2 regions of the Mycobacterium shimoidei genome follow, and region 1 is predicted to be linked to the other one. Evidence: predicted binding sites of a transcription regulator. Region 1 holds the regulator's gene; the other holds the start of a gene.
The links. Region 1 encodes LexA, which represses DNA repair genes until DNA is damaged. Its sites were predicted from a motif close to CGAACANNTGTTCG; they were not measured.
Positions count from the first base shown of each region.

Region 2: the regulator LexA is predicted to act here: its motif matches at 3,496-3,509, upstream of MSP7336_RS18985 (HNH endonuclease signature motif containing protein).

Region 1 covers NZ_UEGW01000001.1:4,169,579-4,176,174, forward strand. Annotated here, with positions in the region: gene MSP7336_RS20110 (PhzF family phenazine biosynthesis protein) at 1-53, shown strand, start outside; gene MSP7336_RS20115 (peroxynitrite isomerase) at 50-535, opposite strand; gene nrdR (transcriptional regulator NrdR) at 559-1,023, opposite strand; gene MSP7336_RS20125 (LysM peptidoglycan-binding domain-containing protein) at 1,149-1,619, opposite strand; gene lexA (transcriptional repressor LexA) at 1,831-2,526, shown strand; gene MSP7336_RS20135 (sunset domain-containing protein) at 2,545-4,527, opposite strand; gene MSP7336_RS20140 (TerC/Alx family metal homeostasis membrane protein) at 4,757-5,944, shown strand; gene MSP7336_RS20145 (acyl-CoA dehydrogenase family protein) at 5,948-6,596, opposite strand, start outside.
Region 2 covers NZ_UEGW01000001.1:3,955,842-3,962,437, forward strand. Annotated here, with positions in the region: gene MSP7336_RS18970 (phosphoglycerate kinase) at 1-414, opposite strand, end outside; gene gap (type I glyceraldehyde-3-phosphate dehydrogenase) at 418-1,437, opposite strand; gene MSP7336_RS18980 (DUF3556 domain-containing protein) at 1,538-3,301, opposite strand; gene MSP7336_RS18985 (HNH endonuclease signature motif containing protein) at 3,560-5,140, shown strand; gene whiA (DNA-binding protein WhiA) at 5,165-6,142, opposite strand; gene yvcK (uridine diphosphate-N-acetylglucosamine-binding protein YvcK) at 6,139-6,596, opposite strand, start outside.

The sequences.
Region 1 (6,596 bases):
GGGTTCGAGTCGCCGGCCGCGTCGTCAACGACGGAGTGACGTACTTTGTTTAGCCCTGACGTCTCAGCACCGCGGTGAGGTGGTTTTGCAGCTGCTGACCGACGGCACCCATCTGCACCGAATATGACAGTTCGTCACCGTCGATGCGAATGCGACGACCGAGGGCGGTCACCTCTTTGGCGGTAGGTGTGAGGCCGATTGTCGAAGCGGTCAAGTCGATTTCGATGACGCCGTCGCTCTTCTCGTAGGTACCGACCTCGATTTCGGTGATGCCGCTGGGGTGGGCCAGCACCAGCTCGATGTGGCCGGGCTGCGGCACTCGTAAATATCCGGTCTCGGCGTGCAGCGGCTTGCCATCGGTTGCGGCCTTAGTCTTTTGGCCGTAGGCCAGAAACGGCTTACCGACATGCGTGAAGACGACTTCCTCGAGGTACTCGAACGGCTCGATGGTCGGAAACTTCCCCGAACCCCGGCCGGTCCAGGTACCCAACAGCGGCGCCAGTGCTTCGAGGTCAGGATGCAGGTCGGCGGGCATGTAGCCAGCCTACGTCGTCGCCCTCAGCCCGGACTCGACACCTTGCGATGCGCGCGTAGCGCCTCGATCTCACGCTCGAAATCGTCTGCGGAGGAAAAGGATCGGTACACCGACGCGAACCGTAGATACGCGACCTCATCGAGCTCGCGCAGCGGTCCGAGGATCGCCAAACCGACCTCGTGGCTGGGAACTTCGGGTGAGCCCTTCGCGCGTACGGTGTCTTCTACTTGCTGCGCCAGCAGGTTCAGCGCGTCGTCGTCGACCTGGCGGCCCTGGCATGCCCGACGCACGCCGCTGATGACTTTTTCCCGACTGAACGGTTCGGTGACGCCGCTGCGCTTGACCACGGCCAGCACTGCGGTTTCCACGGTGGTGAATCGCCGCCCGCATTCAGGGCACGACCTGCGACGCCGGATCGCTTGACCTTCGTCGGTTTCCCGCGAGTCCACCACCCTGGAATCCGGGTGACGACAGAACGGACAGTGCATGGCCGCTCCTTCACCGCGCTGGTAGCCGGGTAGTTCAGGACAGCCTGAGCCTACCCGCGCCGCGCTGTGCGGACTCAGCGTCGTCGAGATCGGCCGGCGCCATTCGCCGTGCACGGCTCAACCCGTCAGCCGACCGGGGCGATCAAGGTCTGGCCCGCGGCCAGCGCGGGCGTGTCCAGGTTGTTGAGCTGGCGGATGCGCTCGACGACCTGACCGCGCGGCGCGTCCGGCGCCACGCGCCCGGCGAGGTGCTGCAGCGACTCCCCCGGCTCGACCCGCACCACGGCGAGCCGCTCCGGTACTCCGGCCGAACTGCCCTGCACCGCGTCGCCGAAGTGCGCCACCACCCCCAGCCAGATGGTGATCAACGCGGCGAGCATGGCCAGCGCGACCGTCGTCGCCGGCGTGATCGGGCGCGGCCGATGCGGCGCCGTGGACAGCATCACGCCCGTGCCCCGGTAGCGCGGCGGCGCGACGGCCGGCCGCGACGGCCGCGGACCCCGCGACCTCGGCCGGCCGGCGGGGCTGATCGGCTGGATCCGGACCGGCCTGACCACGCTTCGCCGGCCCGGCCGCGTCGTCTCGATGACTGTCATCTGTGCCCCTTTCCCGAAGAGAGTGTCGATCACTTGTTCGAAATATAATCGATAGTGCGTTCGAATTCCGAACGTGTGATCGAACTGTTGCATTGTGTCGGGCAGCGTACGACACCGCACCGACAAGCACGGACCCCGACGAGGGGGCGCGATTCGACACGCCTCGAACAAATGTTTGAGCTTTGGGACAATTGCGGCTACATTCGTCCCTATGAGCGACAGCAGCGAGGGCCCCGGCGTGCAGCGCCGCGAACGGGCGGCGGATTCAGCCCTGACCGAGCGGCAACGAACCATCCTGGAGGTCATCCGCGCTTCGGTCACCAGCCGCGGGTATCCGCCGAGCATCCGAGAGATCGGTGACGCCGTCGGCTTGACCTCGACCTCTTCGGTGGCCCATCAGTTGCGCACGCTGGAACGCAAGGGCTACCTGCGCCGGGATCCGAACCGGCCGCGCGCGGTCGACGTCCGCGGCGCCGACGAGGCCGCCGGGCCCACCGTGCTCACCGACGTGTCGGGCTCGGACGCGCTACCCGAACCGACATTCGTCCCCGTCCTGGGCCGGATTGCCGCAGGCGGCCCCATCCTCGCCGAAGAAGCGGTCGAAGACGTCTTCCCGCTGCCCCGGGAGCTGGTCGGCGAGGGAGCGCTGTTCTTGCTCAAGGTGGTTGGCGACTCGATGGTCGACGCCGCGATCTGCGACGGAGACTGGGTGGTCGTACGTCAGCAGAACGTCGCCGACAACGGCGACATCGTCGCGGCGATGATCGACGGCGAAGCCACCGTCAAGACGTTCAAGCGCACCGGCGGTCAGGTCTGGCTGATGCCGCACAACCCGGCTTTCGACCCCATCCCGGGGAACGACGCCGCCGTGCTCGGCAAGGTTGTGACCGTGATCCGCAAGATCTAGTCAGCCTTCAGTCCGCCGTTAATCAGCTTTGGTGAAACCGTTCGCTTGCGCGACTTCTTCGCTGCTGAACCATATTTCGGCAAACGCGTCGTCGTAGAGCGAGCTGTCGGGCGTGTAGTACAGACCAAAGCTGGCGTTGCCCTTGACCGGATAGCCGTCAGGTGCCTCGTGCGGGTCGTCCAGCGGAAGGTGGATCGTCGGGTAAGCAGGCCCGCCGGATGCGGCCGGCTCAAGTCCGGCATCGTCGTCATAGTCATTATCGTCGTCATAGTCGTTGTCGGCGGCTGCGTGTCGCCCACCGGAACTCACATTCACATCGCTGGCCGTGGGAATCCCCGTCGGTGCGGTGTCCACCGCGTCGGGATCTTCATCGGCGAGTTCCTGATCGAATCCGGAACGAATCGCGGCGGTGTTGCTGTCGTCGTCCATCCGGCCCTCGTCGAGGCGGGCGCCGACGCCGGCACGCGGCCTCCATTCGACCCCGGGCCGGTCGGGCACGTCCGCCGCCGACTCGGCATACGCATCGGGGAACGGGACCGGGCCGAGGTCGCTGCCAGTGTCGGCCTCCCACTGCTGGTCCGTCTCCGGGACCATGTCGTAACCGCGCTGGATGTCGCGTTCGGGTTCGAGCGCCGGTGTCGGCATGCGAGCAGCGGTAACGCGGCGGCGGCGCCGTCGCACACCCAGTGCGATGAGCCCGAGCAACAGCAGCACCGGGATGATGCCAGACAGCCACCACCATTGCCATGGGCGTTCAGAGCCGGTGTCGGCGGGCCGTGCGACGCCGGACGGAGACTGCTGTCCCGGTATCTGCAGACCGGACAGCGCCGTCGCGAGGTTGGCCGGCTCGGTGCTGAACGTGTTGTTGGCGCGGTCCCAGGAGATTTGGCCGCCGGTGAACTTCTGCGTGACCACGTCGTGGTCCACCGTCTGATCCCCCACCGGCGGGCCCAATTGACCTGCCGCACCCCGCAGTTTGTCCCACGCGGCCTTTATGGCACCGCGCACAACGAACGCCCCGTGGTCGGGTGTCCAAAAGATCACCGGCTCGTCGGTGGCGGAAAACGTGCTGACCCGGCTGGGCTTGATCGGGCCGTCGGCCTCGTTGGTGGTGGGGAACCCCAGGTCGCCGGTGGGCCCGCCTAGTGATTCGTACTTCGCCAAGATGTCGGTCTCGACGGCGTTAGCACCGGTGGCGGGGCTGAAAAACACCTTGCCCTCGGCGAAGTTCTGCGCCTGTCCGTCGTCGCCAATGGGATACTGCCCGCCTTGCTTGGCGCCCAGCGGACCGGTTTCTCCGCCGGCCGAACGCCAGGCCAGATTGATGGCGGCGGTCGCATCGATCGGCACCTGCAGGCCGGTCAGTTGTTCGGCCAGCTCGGGTGGGGTGGTGGTGAACGTCTTGGTCACCCGGTTCCACGACACCCGGCCCCCGCTGAACGGCTGGGTGGCGACTTCGCCGTCGTAGGTTTCATCGCCAACCGGCACTCCGAGTGCGCCGCCCGAGCTGCCCAGCTTGTCCCAGGCGGCATTCATCGCCCCGCGCACGACATAGGCACCGTGCTCGGGAGTCCAGAAAATGACCGGCGTGTCGCTGGCGGAGAAGACGCTGGATCTGCTGTCCGGTCCGGCCAGACCCGGCGCTTCGTCGGTCGTCGGGAAGCCCAGATCGCTGTTCGCAGGTCCACCCAGGGCTTCGTATTTGTCCAGCACCGCCCCGTACAGCGCCCTGGCGCCGGTATCCGGGGTGAAGAAGATCTTCCCGTTGGCGAAGTTCGCGGCGAACCCTGTGCCGATGGCGTAAACGTCGCCTTGTCTGGCGCCGACCTCTGAGTTGTCTCCGCCGGCGGCCTCCCACGCCGCGGTGATCGCATCGGCGGCGTCGCTTTCCGGGGATGCCACGGCGGTCGGCACCCACGCCACGGCACTCGCCGCCACGGCCACCACAGCGAGCGCGCTACGTCGCACTGCCGCCCTCAATCGCCCCTGCTGCCGTTTCACAACACCTCCCGGGCCCCGGACCGTCGCCCGGGCTTCACCACCTTGCGCCGCGCAACGAGGAATTGCGAACTCCTAGCGCTGCCATTATGGAAACAGATACCCACCTGATGTCGAAATGGTGCCCTAATCTTTCGTCGATTGCGCGCGCCTGAGGTGCAACCGCCGCCAGGGGTGCGTTACGGTGCCCAGGGTCCAGCACGGGACACCACGAAAGGAAATCGCATCTCACATGGGTGTTTCCGGACTCGTTTGGTCGCTGACCATCGCAGCGCTCGTCGGCCTGACGGTGTTCGACTATTTCTTCCATGTGCGCAAGTCGCACAGGCCGACGGTGCGCGAAGCAGCCGTCTGGTCGGCCTCTTATTTGCTGGTTGCGATGGTATTCGGGGCTGGTCTGATGGTCTTCGGCAACGCCGCGATGGGCGTGGAATTCTTCGCCTGCTACCTGAGCAACGAAGCGCTGTCCGTCGACAATCTGTTTGTCTTTTTGGTGATCATCGGCAGTTTCCGCGTGCCGCGGGTCGCCCAGCAGAAAGTGCTGTTGTTCGGCACCGTGATCGCGATGCTGGCTCGCATCGCATTCGTATTTCTCGGCGCGGCATTCATCTCGATCTTCAGCTGGGCGTTCTACCTGTTAGCGGTTCTGCTGTTCGTCACCGCGAGCAACGTCATCAAACCGGCGGCGTCCGACGAGCCCACCGCGGACAACGCGTTGATCCGGGTTGCCAAGCGGCTGTTGCGTACGTCCGAGGACTATGACGGCGACCGGCTTTTCACCGTCGAGAACGGCAAAAAGGTGATGACGCCGATGCTGTTGGTGATGGTCGCCATCGGGGGCAGCGACCTGTTATTCGCCTTCGACTCGATCCCCGCGCTCTTCGGTCTGACCCAAGACATCTACATCATCTTCGCGGCAACGGGGTTCTCGCTCTTGGGTCTTCGCCAGTTGTACTTCCTGATCGACGGCCTGCTGGACCGGCTGCTTTACCTGCACTTCGGCCTTGCCGCCATCCTGGGCTTCATCGGTGTCAAGCTGTTGCTGCAGGCGCTCAATACGAACAATGTGCCGTTTGTCAACGGCGGAAAACCTGTCGGGGTGGGCGATGTGAGCACGACAGCCTCGTTGACCGTCATCGTTGTCATCCTGGCCATCACCACGGTGGCATCGCTGCTTTCGGAGCGGGGACGGATGCAAAACGCTGTCGCCGGGGCCCGCCGGCACGCGACGGAATACCTGGACTTGCACTACGAGGTCGATCCCGCTGAGCGCGAGAGGATCTATGCCCGGCTACTTAAAGAGGAGAGCCAAATCCAAGCGCTCCCAATGAAATACCGATCGCAGATCCATCAGGAAGATGAGCTGATGGAGTTACTCCGCCGAGCCCATGACGCCCACGACGCGCACACCCAGAACTGAGCGTTACACGCCCAGGCTGCGGCCGATGATCTCCTTCATGATCTCGGTGGTGCCGCCGTAGATGGTCTGCACCCGCGCGTCGAGATACGCACGCGCGACCGAATATTCGCGCATATATCCATACCCGCCGTGCAACTGCAGGCAGCGGTCGATCAAGTTCACCTGCTTTTCGGTGGAATACCATTTGGCCATCGCGGCCTGTTCGGCGGACAGCTTCCCGTCGAGGTGCAGGCGGATGAACTCGTCGACCATCATGCGCACCACGGTCGCCTCGGTCGCCAGCTCGGCCAGCACGAACCGGCTGTTCTGGAAACTGCCGATCGGCTTGCCGAAAGCCTTGCGTTCCTTGGTGTATTGCAGCGTCTGCTCCAGCACGGTCTCCATCGCCGCGGCCGCCATGATGGCGATGGAAATCCGTTCCTGCGGCAGGTTCTGCATCAGGTAAATGAAGCCCATGCCTTCCTCACCGAGCAGGTTCTCGGCGGGAACTTTGACGTCGGTGAACGACAACTCCGCGGTGTCCTGGGCGTCCAGCCCGATCTTGTCCAGATGCCGACCTCGCTCGAACCCTTCCATGCCGCGTTCGACGACCAGCAGCGAAAAGCCTTGGGCGCCTTTGTCCGGATCGGTCTGGGCCACCACAATCACCAAG
Region 2 (6,596 bases), 210 kb from region 1:
CAGCGCGAGCCGTTCGCTGTCGTCCTTGCTGGTCTCGCGCGGATCGAAGCGGACGTTCTCCAGCAGCAGCACGTCTCCGTCGGTGAGACCCTCGGCTCGGGCCAGCGCGTCGCTGCCAACGACGTCCCCGGCCAGCGCAACGTGCTGCCCCAGTTGCTCACCGAGTGCCGCAGCGACCGGCGCCAGCGACAGTTTCGGGTCCGGACCACCCTTGGGCCGGCCCAGATGCGCAGTCACCACGACCTTGGCGCCGGCGTCGGCCAGCGCTTTCAGCGTTGGCACCGACGCGGTGATGCGGCCGGAATCGGTGATTGTTCCGGCATCGTCGAGAGGGACGTTCAGGTCAGAACGCACCAATACGCCGCGACCTGAAACTCCTTGTGCGAGAAGGTCGTCGACTGACTTGATGGTCACGGCTTACAGCGACTTACCGACCAGTGCGACGAGGTCGACCAGGCGGTTGGAGTAACCCCACTCGTTGTCGTACCACGACACCACCTTGGCCTGATTGTCTATCGCCTTGGTCAGGCCGGCGTCGAAGATCGAGCTGTGCGGGTCGGTGACGATGTCGCTCGAAACGATCGGCGCCTCGTAGTACTTCAGGATGCCCTTGAGCTTGCCCTCGGCGGCAGCCTTGAACGCCGCGTTGATCTCCTCGACGCTGGCCGACTTGGTGAGGTCGGCGGTCAGGTCGGTGACCGAGCCGGTCGGGATCGGCACCCGCAGCGCGTAGCCGTCCAGCTTGCCCTTCAGCTCGGGCAGCACCAGGCCGATTGCCTTGGCGGCGCCGGTGGAGGTCGGCACGATGTTCAGCGCGGCGGCGCGAGCGCGGCGCAGGTCCTTGTGCGGGCCGTCCTGCAGGTTCTGGTCCTGGGTGTAGGCGTGAATGGTGGTCATCAGGCCCTTCACGATGCCGAATTCGTCGTGCAGCACCTTGGCCAGCGGCGCGAGGCAGTTCGTGGTGCAGGACGCGTTGGAGATGATGTTCTGGCTGCCGTCGTACTTGTCGTCGTTGACGCCCAGACAGATGGTGATGTCCGGGTCGGTGGCCGGCGCCGAGATGATGACCTTCCGGGCCCCTGCGTCCAGGTGACCTTTGGCCTTGGCGGCGTTGGTGAACAGCCCGGTGGATTCGACGACGACGTCGACGCCCAGGTCGCCCCAGGGCAGCGCGGCCGGCCCTTCCCTGACCGCCAGCGCCTTGATTTTGTCGCTGCCGACGACGATCGTGTCCTCGCCTTCCAGGCTGACGTCTTGGGGCAACCGGCCCAAGATCGAGTCGAATTTGAGCAGATGGGCCAGCGTCGCGTTGTCGGTGATGTCGTTGACGGCCACCACCTCGACATCGGCGATGCCTTGCTCGCGCTGCGCCAGTAGGGCCCGGTAGAAGTTCCGCCCGATTCGTCCGAAGCCGTTGATGCCTACCCGGACCGTCACGTCTCTCGTCTCCTTGGTTGCTGATCTGATCCACCGACCAGCCTAGTGGTGTGCCGGGGGCATCGCGAGGTCTGGTCCGACACGTTGCTGACCTGCGGGGTTATTTGCTCACCGGGTCACGGTGGGTGGTGAGGTGGACCGGGAACTCATCACCCGGTTCGGGCCAGGGCTGACGGCTCAGCATGTCGGCGATCGCGACATACCCTTCCTCGATCAGGCCCGCGTTGGCGTCGAAGATCCGGTACCACTGCCGCTGGGTCTGGATTGGCTGGCCTTCGAGGACTATCACCCGCAGATCGCCTTCGGCGAACTGGCACCGTCGTTGCACGGCGGCCAGCAGCTGCTCGTTGTGCAGATGGCCTTCACCGAAATTCCAGCCCACCAGCGGGCCGGCGACGATCTCGCCGTCCCGAATGCTGTAGTCGGCCTCGTTACCCGCTAGCGCGCGCGGCAATAGGCCATTGAGCGCTCGACCATGCAAGTGCAGCGAACGGAACGCCCCCGGGACCTTGTCGGCGACGACTTCGGCGGTCGCCCGATCGTAAAGTTTCACCAACTGGTTGAAAACCAGCGCGGAGCTTTTGACGATGTTCGCTTCGATGCGATCTTCGGCGCCGGCACGGAAACACCACAGGCTGCTGGCCCAGTTCCCGGCGTAATAGCGCATCGCCGGCAGGAACGAGATCTGCTGCGGAAACATATTTCCCGCGATCAACGCCACCGCGAGCACGATCACCAAGACCGCAGCCAGCCACGGTGACGAGATGTCGGTGGCTTGGATCGCGCCGTAGTGCCCGAACAGGTAGAACAGCGAGAAGATAAAGAACACATTCCACTCCAACGGCACCCCCATCGGGAGGTTGGAAATGATGTTGAGGTGGAAGATCACCATGAAGCCGATGAGTAGCCACCGCCACGGTTGTCCATCAGCGAAGAAAACCAGAACGGTGGGCACAATGAATTCGGCTGTGGTTCCGCCGACGTGGGCCATGAGTTTGGGCAAAAGCGAGGGGCGCAGGTCGTTGACCGGGTCACGGTAGAGCTTGTGCTTGAGCCAGGTGAACGCCTTGGCGCGCAGCAGCGCGTTGTTGCTTGTCATCACCGCCACGACATATGGGAAGTGATGGTTGAGTTTGGAGGTCGCCGCTCCCCACCACATGGCGAGCATGATGATCTTGAACGCGGAAACTTGGTCGGTGAAAGCGAAGAAGAACACGAACAGCTTCAGCCAATAGTGTTCGCCGCGGGCGGCCAGGAAGATCGTCTTGTCGCGCAGGCCCAGCACCGCCAACGCGACGATGACCGGCACAACCAGGATCGGGTCGATCACCCCGACGTCGCCGGCGCCCGTGACCGGGCCGCCCCGTCCGGGCGACAGCAGCGCCCATATCCCCGAAGCCAGCACGATGACATAGAGCAGCACGTCGATGAAGGTGCGGGTGTCGCCGGCGGTGAACGGAACCTTGCCCGGCCAGGGCGGTAGCCGAATCGTCTTGGGCCGCAACCAATAGAGGAACCCGCCGATCGGTGGCCAGAATCGTCCGGTGAGCGGGCCGGATCCGCAGCCCAGACCCAACACCTCGAACAGCAGGGTGAAGATGATGGCCTTCTGGTAGACGATCGGCTGCGTCCACCACTGGCTGATGTCGCCGAGGCCGCCCAAACCGGGTGTGAGCGAGATGATTGCGGCGCCGGCGACGACGTACACCGCGATCTTGAACAAGTAGAGCAGATAGACCGCATAGGGCGTGCCGAAGCCCTGTTCGGCCCAGTGCCGACTGCAGACCTCGACCCGGGTGCGCCACGGCAGTGTGGGCCAAGTGTCGTGATCGACGTTGGGAAGTTCCGGTGCAATAAAACCCATGTGCCCTCGCCTGGAAATCAGTGGACAAGTTTGATGCCGACGCTGCGATGACGATAATCGCGGCCCGTGACCGGCACCAGGGTGCGTTGAGTATGTCCTGAATTCGCCGAGCGTTGTGGATGAATGCGCGACTGGGGATAACCCCGGCGGTGAACCGGCTGGCCGATGATCGTGTCAGACGTCTGCAGTACGCTCGAAAGCATGTTCGATACGATGGCGGATCCGTTGGCCGCGGCCGGTATCGGTGACCCGACCGGCATGGTTGAGCTGGATCCGGCTGGGCTGGTGGCGGTGGTGGAGTCGTCGTATCGGATGGAGTCGATGCTGGTGGCGCGGCGCCTGGCGGCCGTGGCCGCGTTACTGCGTTGCCGGGTCGCTGCGGCCGAGAAAGCCGAAGCCGAGCGCGGCTATGCGGTGATCGACGGGTTCGAACAGACCACCGCCGAGGTGGCCGCGGCGATGAACCTGTCCCCGACCGGGGCGTCGTACCTGGTGTCATATGGCGAAGCGCTCGATGTCCGGTTCCCTGCGGTGGCCGCGCTGCTGGCAGAAGGCCGAACCGATTGGCGCACTGTGCGGTTGATCATCAGTCGGATCGATTTGGTCACCGACAAGGCGTTGATCGCCAAGCTCGATCAGTCGTTGGCCGAACGCATCGGCAAATGGCACGGCTGGTCAAAGCAGCGCATCATCAATGCCGTCGACGCGGCAGTAAGGGTAACCGACCCCGATGCTGCCCGCGAGCGCCGTACCAAGGCAGCAGACGACCGCCATATCGGGATTTGCGCGCAGGACAACGGGATGGCTGAGGTTTACGGCACAGTGGCTGCAGCGGCGGCGACGGCGTTTGATCAGCGACTGTCACAGCTGGCGAAACAGGTCTGCGCAGCCGATCCTCGGACGTTGGATCAGCGTCGCGCCGATGCGCTGGCCGCGTTGACCGAAGGCCGTGAATTGGCCTGCGCCTGCGGGAGACCGGACTGCCCAAGCAAGGTCGCTGGCCCTGATCGCAATACCGGCGGGGCGCAAGTGATCATCAACGTGGTGGCCAGCGAGGCGACCGTCAACGGCAACAGCGACCAACCGGGCTACCTGGAGGGCTACGGGGTCATCGACGCTGAGCAGGTGTGTGACTTAGCGGCGACGGCACTGCTGCGACTGGCCGATCCAGAGACCAGCGCCCGCGCCGCACTGCAGTACCAGCCCTCTGCCGCGCTCGAGCGGCTCATCCGTTGCCGGGATCTGACCTGCCGCTTCCCGGGGTGCCATCGCCGAGCAACGCACTGCGACCTCGACCACACCATTCCGTTCAACCATTCCAACCCGGCAGCGGGCGGGCTCACGGTGGCGTCTAACCTCAAATGCCTTTGCCGCCGCCATCACAGGCTGAAAACTTTTGGCGGATGGCAGGATACACAGTTGGCTGACGGCACGGTGGTGTGGACGTCCCCCGCCGGGCAGACCTATCGCACGAGTCCGGGCGGAGCTGATCTCTTCGACCAACTCCGCGCGCCGGCGTGTTCGCAACCCAGTCCCAACCGGCGCAGTCGCTCCAAGCAACGTAGCGCACGAATTGCCTGGGCCCGTAAGCACAACCGTGAGCAGCGCCCGATCAACGAAGCCCGTCGCCGGCTCGAGTTCGCACGCAAAGAGGAAGTCGAGCATCGCAAATTCCGTAATCACATGCGCGACATGCTGTTTCTGTTCAAAGGCAGCGAACCCAGCACCAGCCCGTTCTGCACCTGGGTCAACGACCCGCGCGAACCCGAAGAACTACCACCCGACTGGAAGCCACCGCCGCCGTCACCGCCACCAATACCCGACGATCCACCCTTCTAGGGGTCGCGGGTGGGGGCTTCCGACCTATGCGTCTTCGAGTAGGTCCGGTGTCACCGCCGATTCGGTGTCGGGAATGCCTTCCTGCTTCGCCCTGCGGTCGGCCATCGACAGCAGACGTCGAATACGGCCCGCAACAGCATCTTTCGTCATCGGAGGATCAGCCAGCCGACCCAGCTCCTCCAACGAGGCCTGCCGGTGCTCGATACGAAGTTTGCCTGCCGCTGCCAGATGGTCGGGCACGCTGTCGCCCAGGATTTCCAACGCACGCTCCACCCGGGCGGCCGCGGCGACCGCTGCGCGCGCCGAGCGACGCAGATTGGCGTCGTCGAAGTTCGCCAGCCGGTTCGCTGTGGCTCGCACCTCGCGGCGCATCCGCCGCTCCTCCCACACCAGCCGGGTGTCCTGGGCTCCCATCCGGGTCAACAGCGCGCCGATCGCGTCGCCGTCGCGCACCACGACGCGATCGGCCCCGCGAACTTCGCGGGCCTTGGCGCTGATACCGAGCCGGCGCGCCGCGCCCACCAATGCCAGCGCCGCTTCCGGGCCGGGGCAGCTGACCTCCAGCGCCGAGGAGCGGCCCGGCTCGGTCAGCGATCCGTGCGCCAGGAATGCCCCGCGCCAGGCGGCTTCGGCGTCGGCGATGCTGCCGCCGACCACCTGGGCCGGCAGGCCTCGCACCGGGCGACCGCGCAAGTCGAGCAGCCCGGTCTGACGGGCCAGCGCCTCGCCGTCGTTGGCGACCCGCAGCACATATCGGGTTTGCTTGCGAATTCCGCTGGCGGACAACACGTGTATGACCGCGTTGTAGCCGTAGAGCTCGAAGATGTCCTTGCGCAGCCGCCGCGCGATGCTGCCCAGGTCAACTTCGGCTTCGACGACCACGCGGCCGGCCACGATATGCAGCCCCCCGGCGAACCGCAGCAAGGAGGTGACCTCGGCGCGCCGCGCGCTCACCGAGTTCACCACCAGGCGGCTCAACTCGTCTTTGACTTCGGCCGTCATTGCCACGCGTCGTCACCCCTCGGTCCGTCTGCGCCGGTTTTTTGACGCTCACCTTCAATCGGCATCGGGGCGGTCACCGATTGCGCTGCGGAGCCGATGTCACGCACCCCCACCCCGTCGAGTGCCGCAGCCAACTTCCCTGGGTCATGTAAAGGTGTACCAGGCCGAGCGACGTCGGCGAACTGAACGCGCGCCCTTAGCAGCGTTGCGGTGCGGCGCAATTGCTCCCGCTCCCGTTCGCTCGGCACCCGCTCGGCGTCGATGATGATGTCGTGGACGGTGAAATCCGGCGCGTGCTGGGCCAGCACATGCAGGTGACGCTCCACCGAGAAACCGGCCGTTTCGCCCGGCTCGGGCGCCAGATTGAGCACCAGTGCGCGGCGCGCCGTAGTGGCCTGCAGCGCTGCGGCCAACCCCGGCACCAGTACATGCGGGATCACGCTGGTGAACCAGG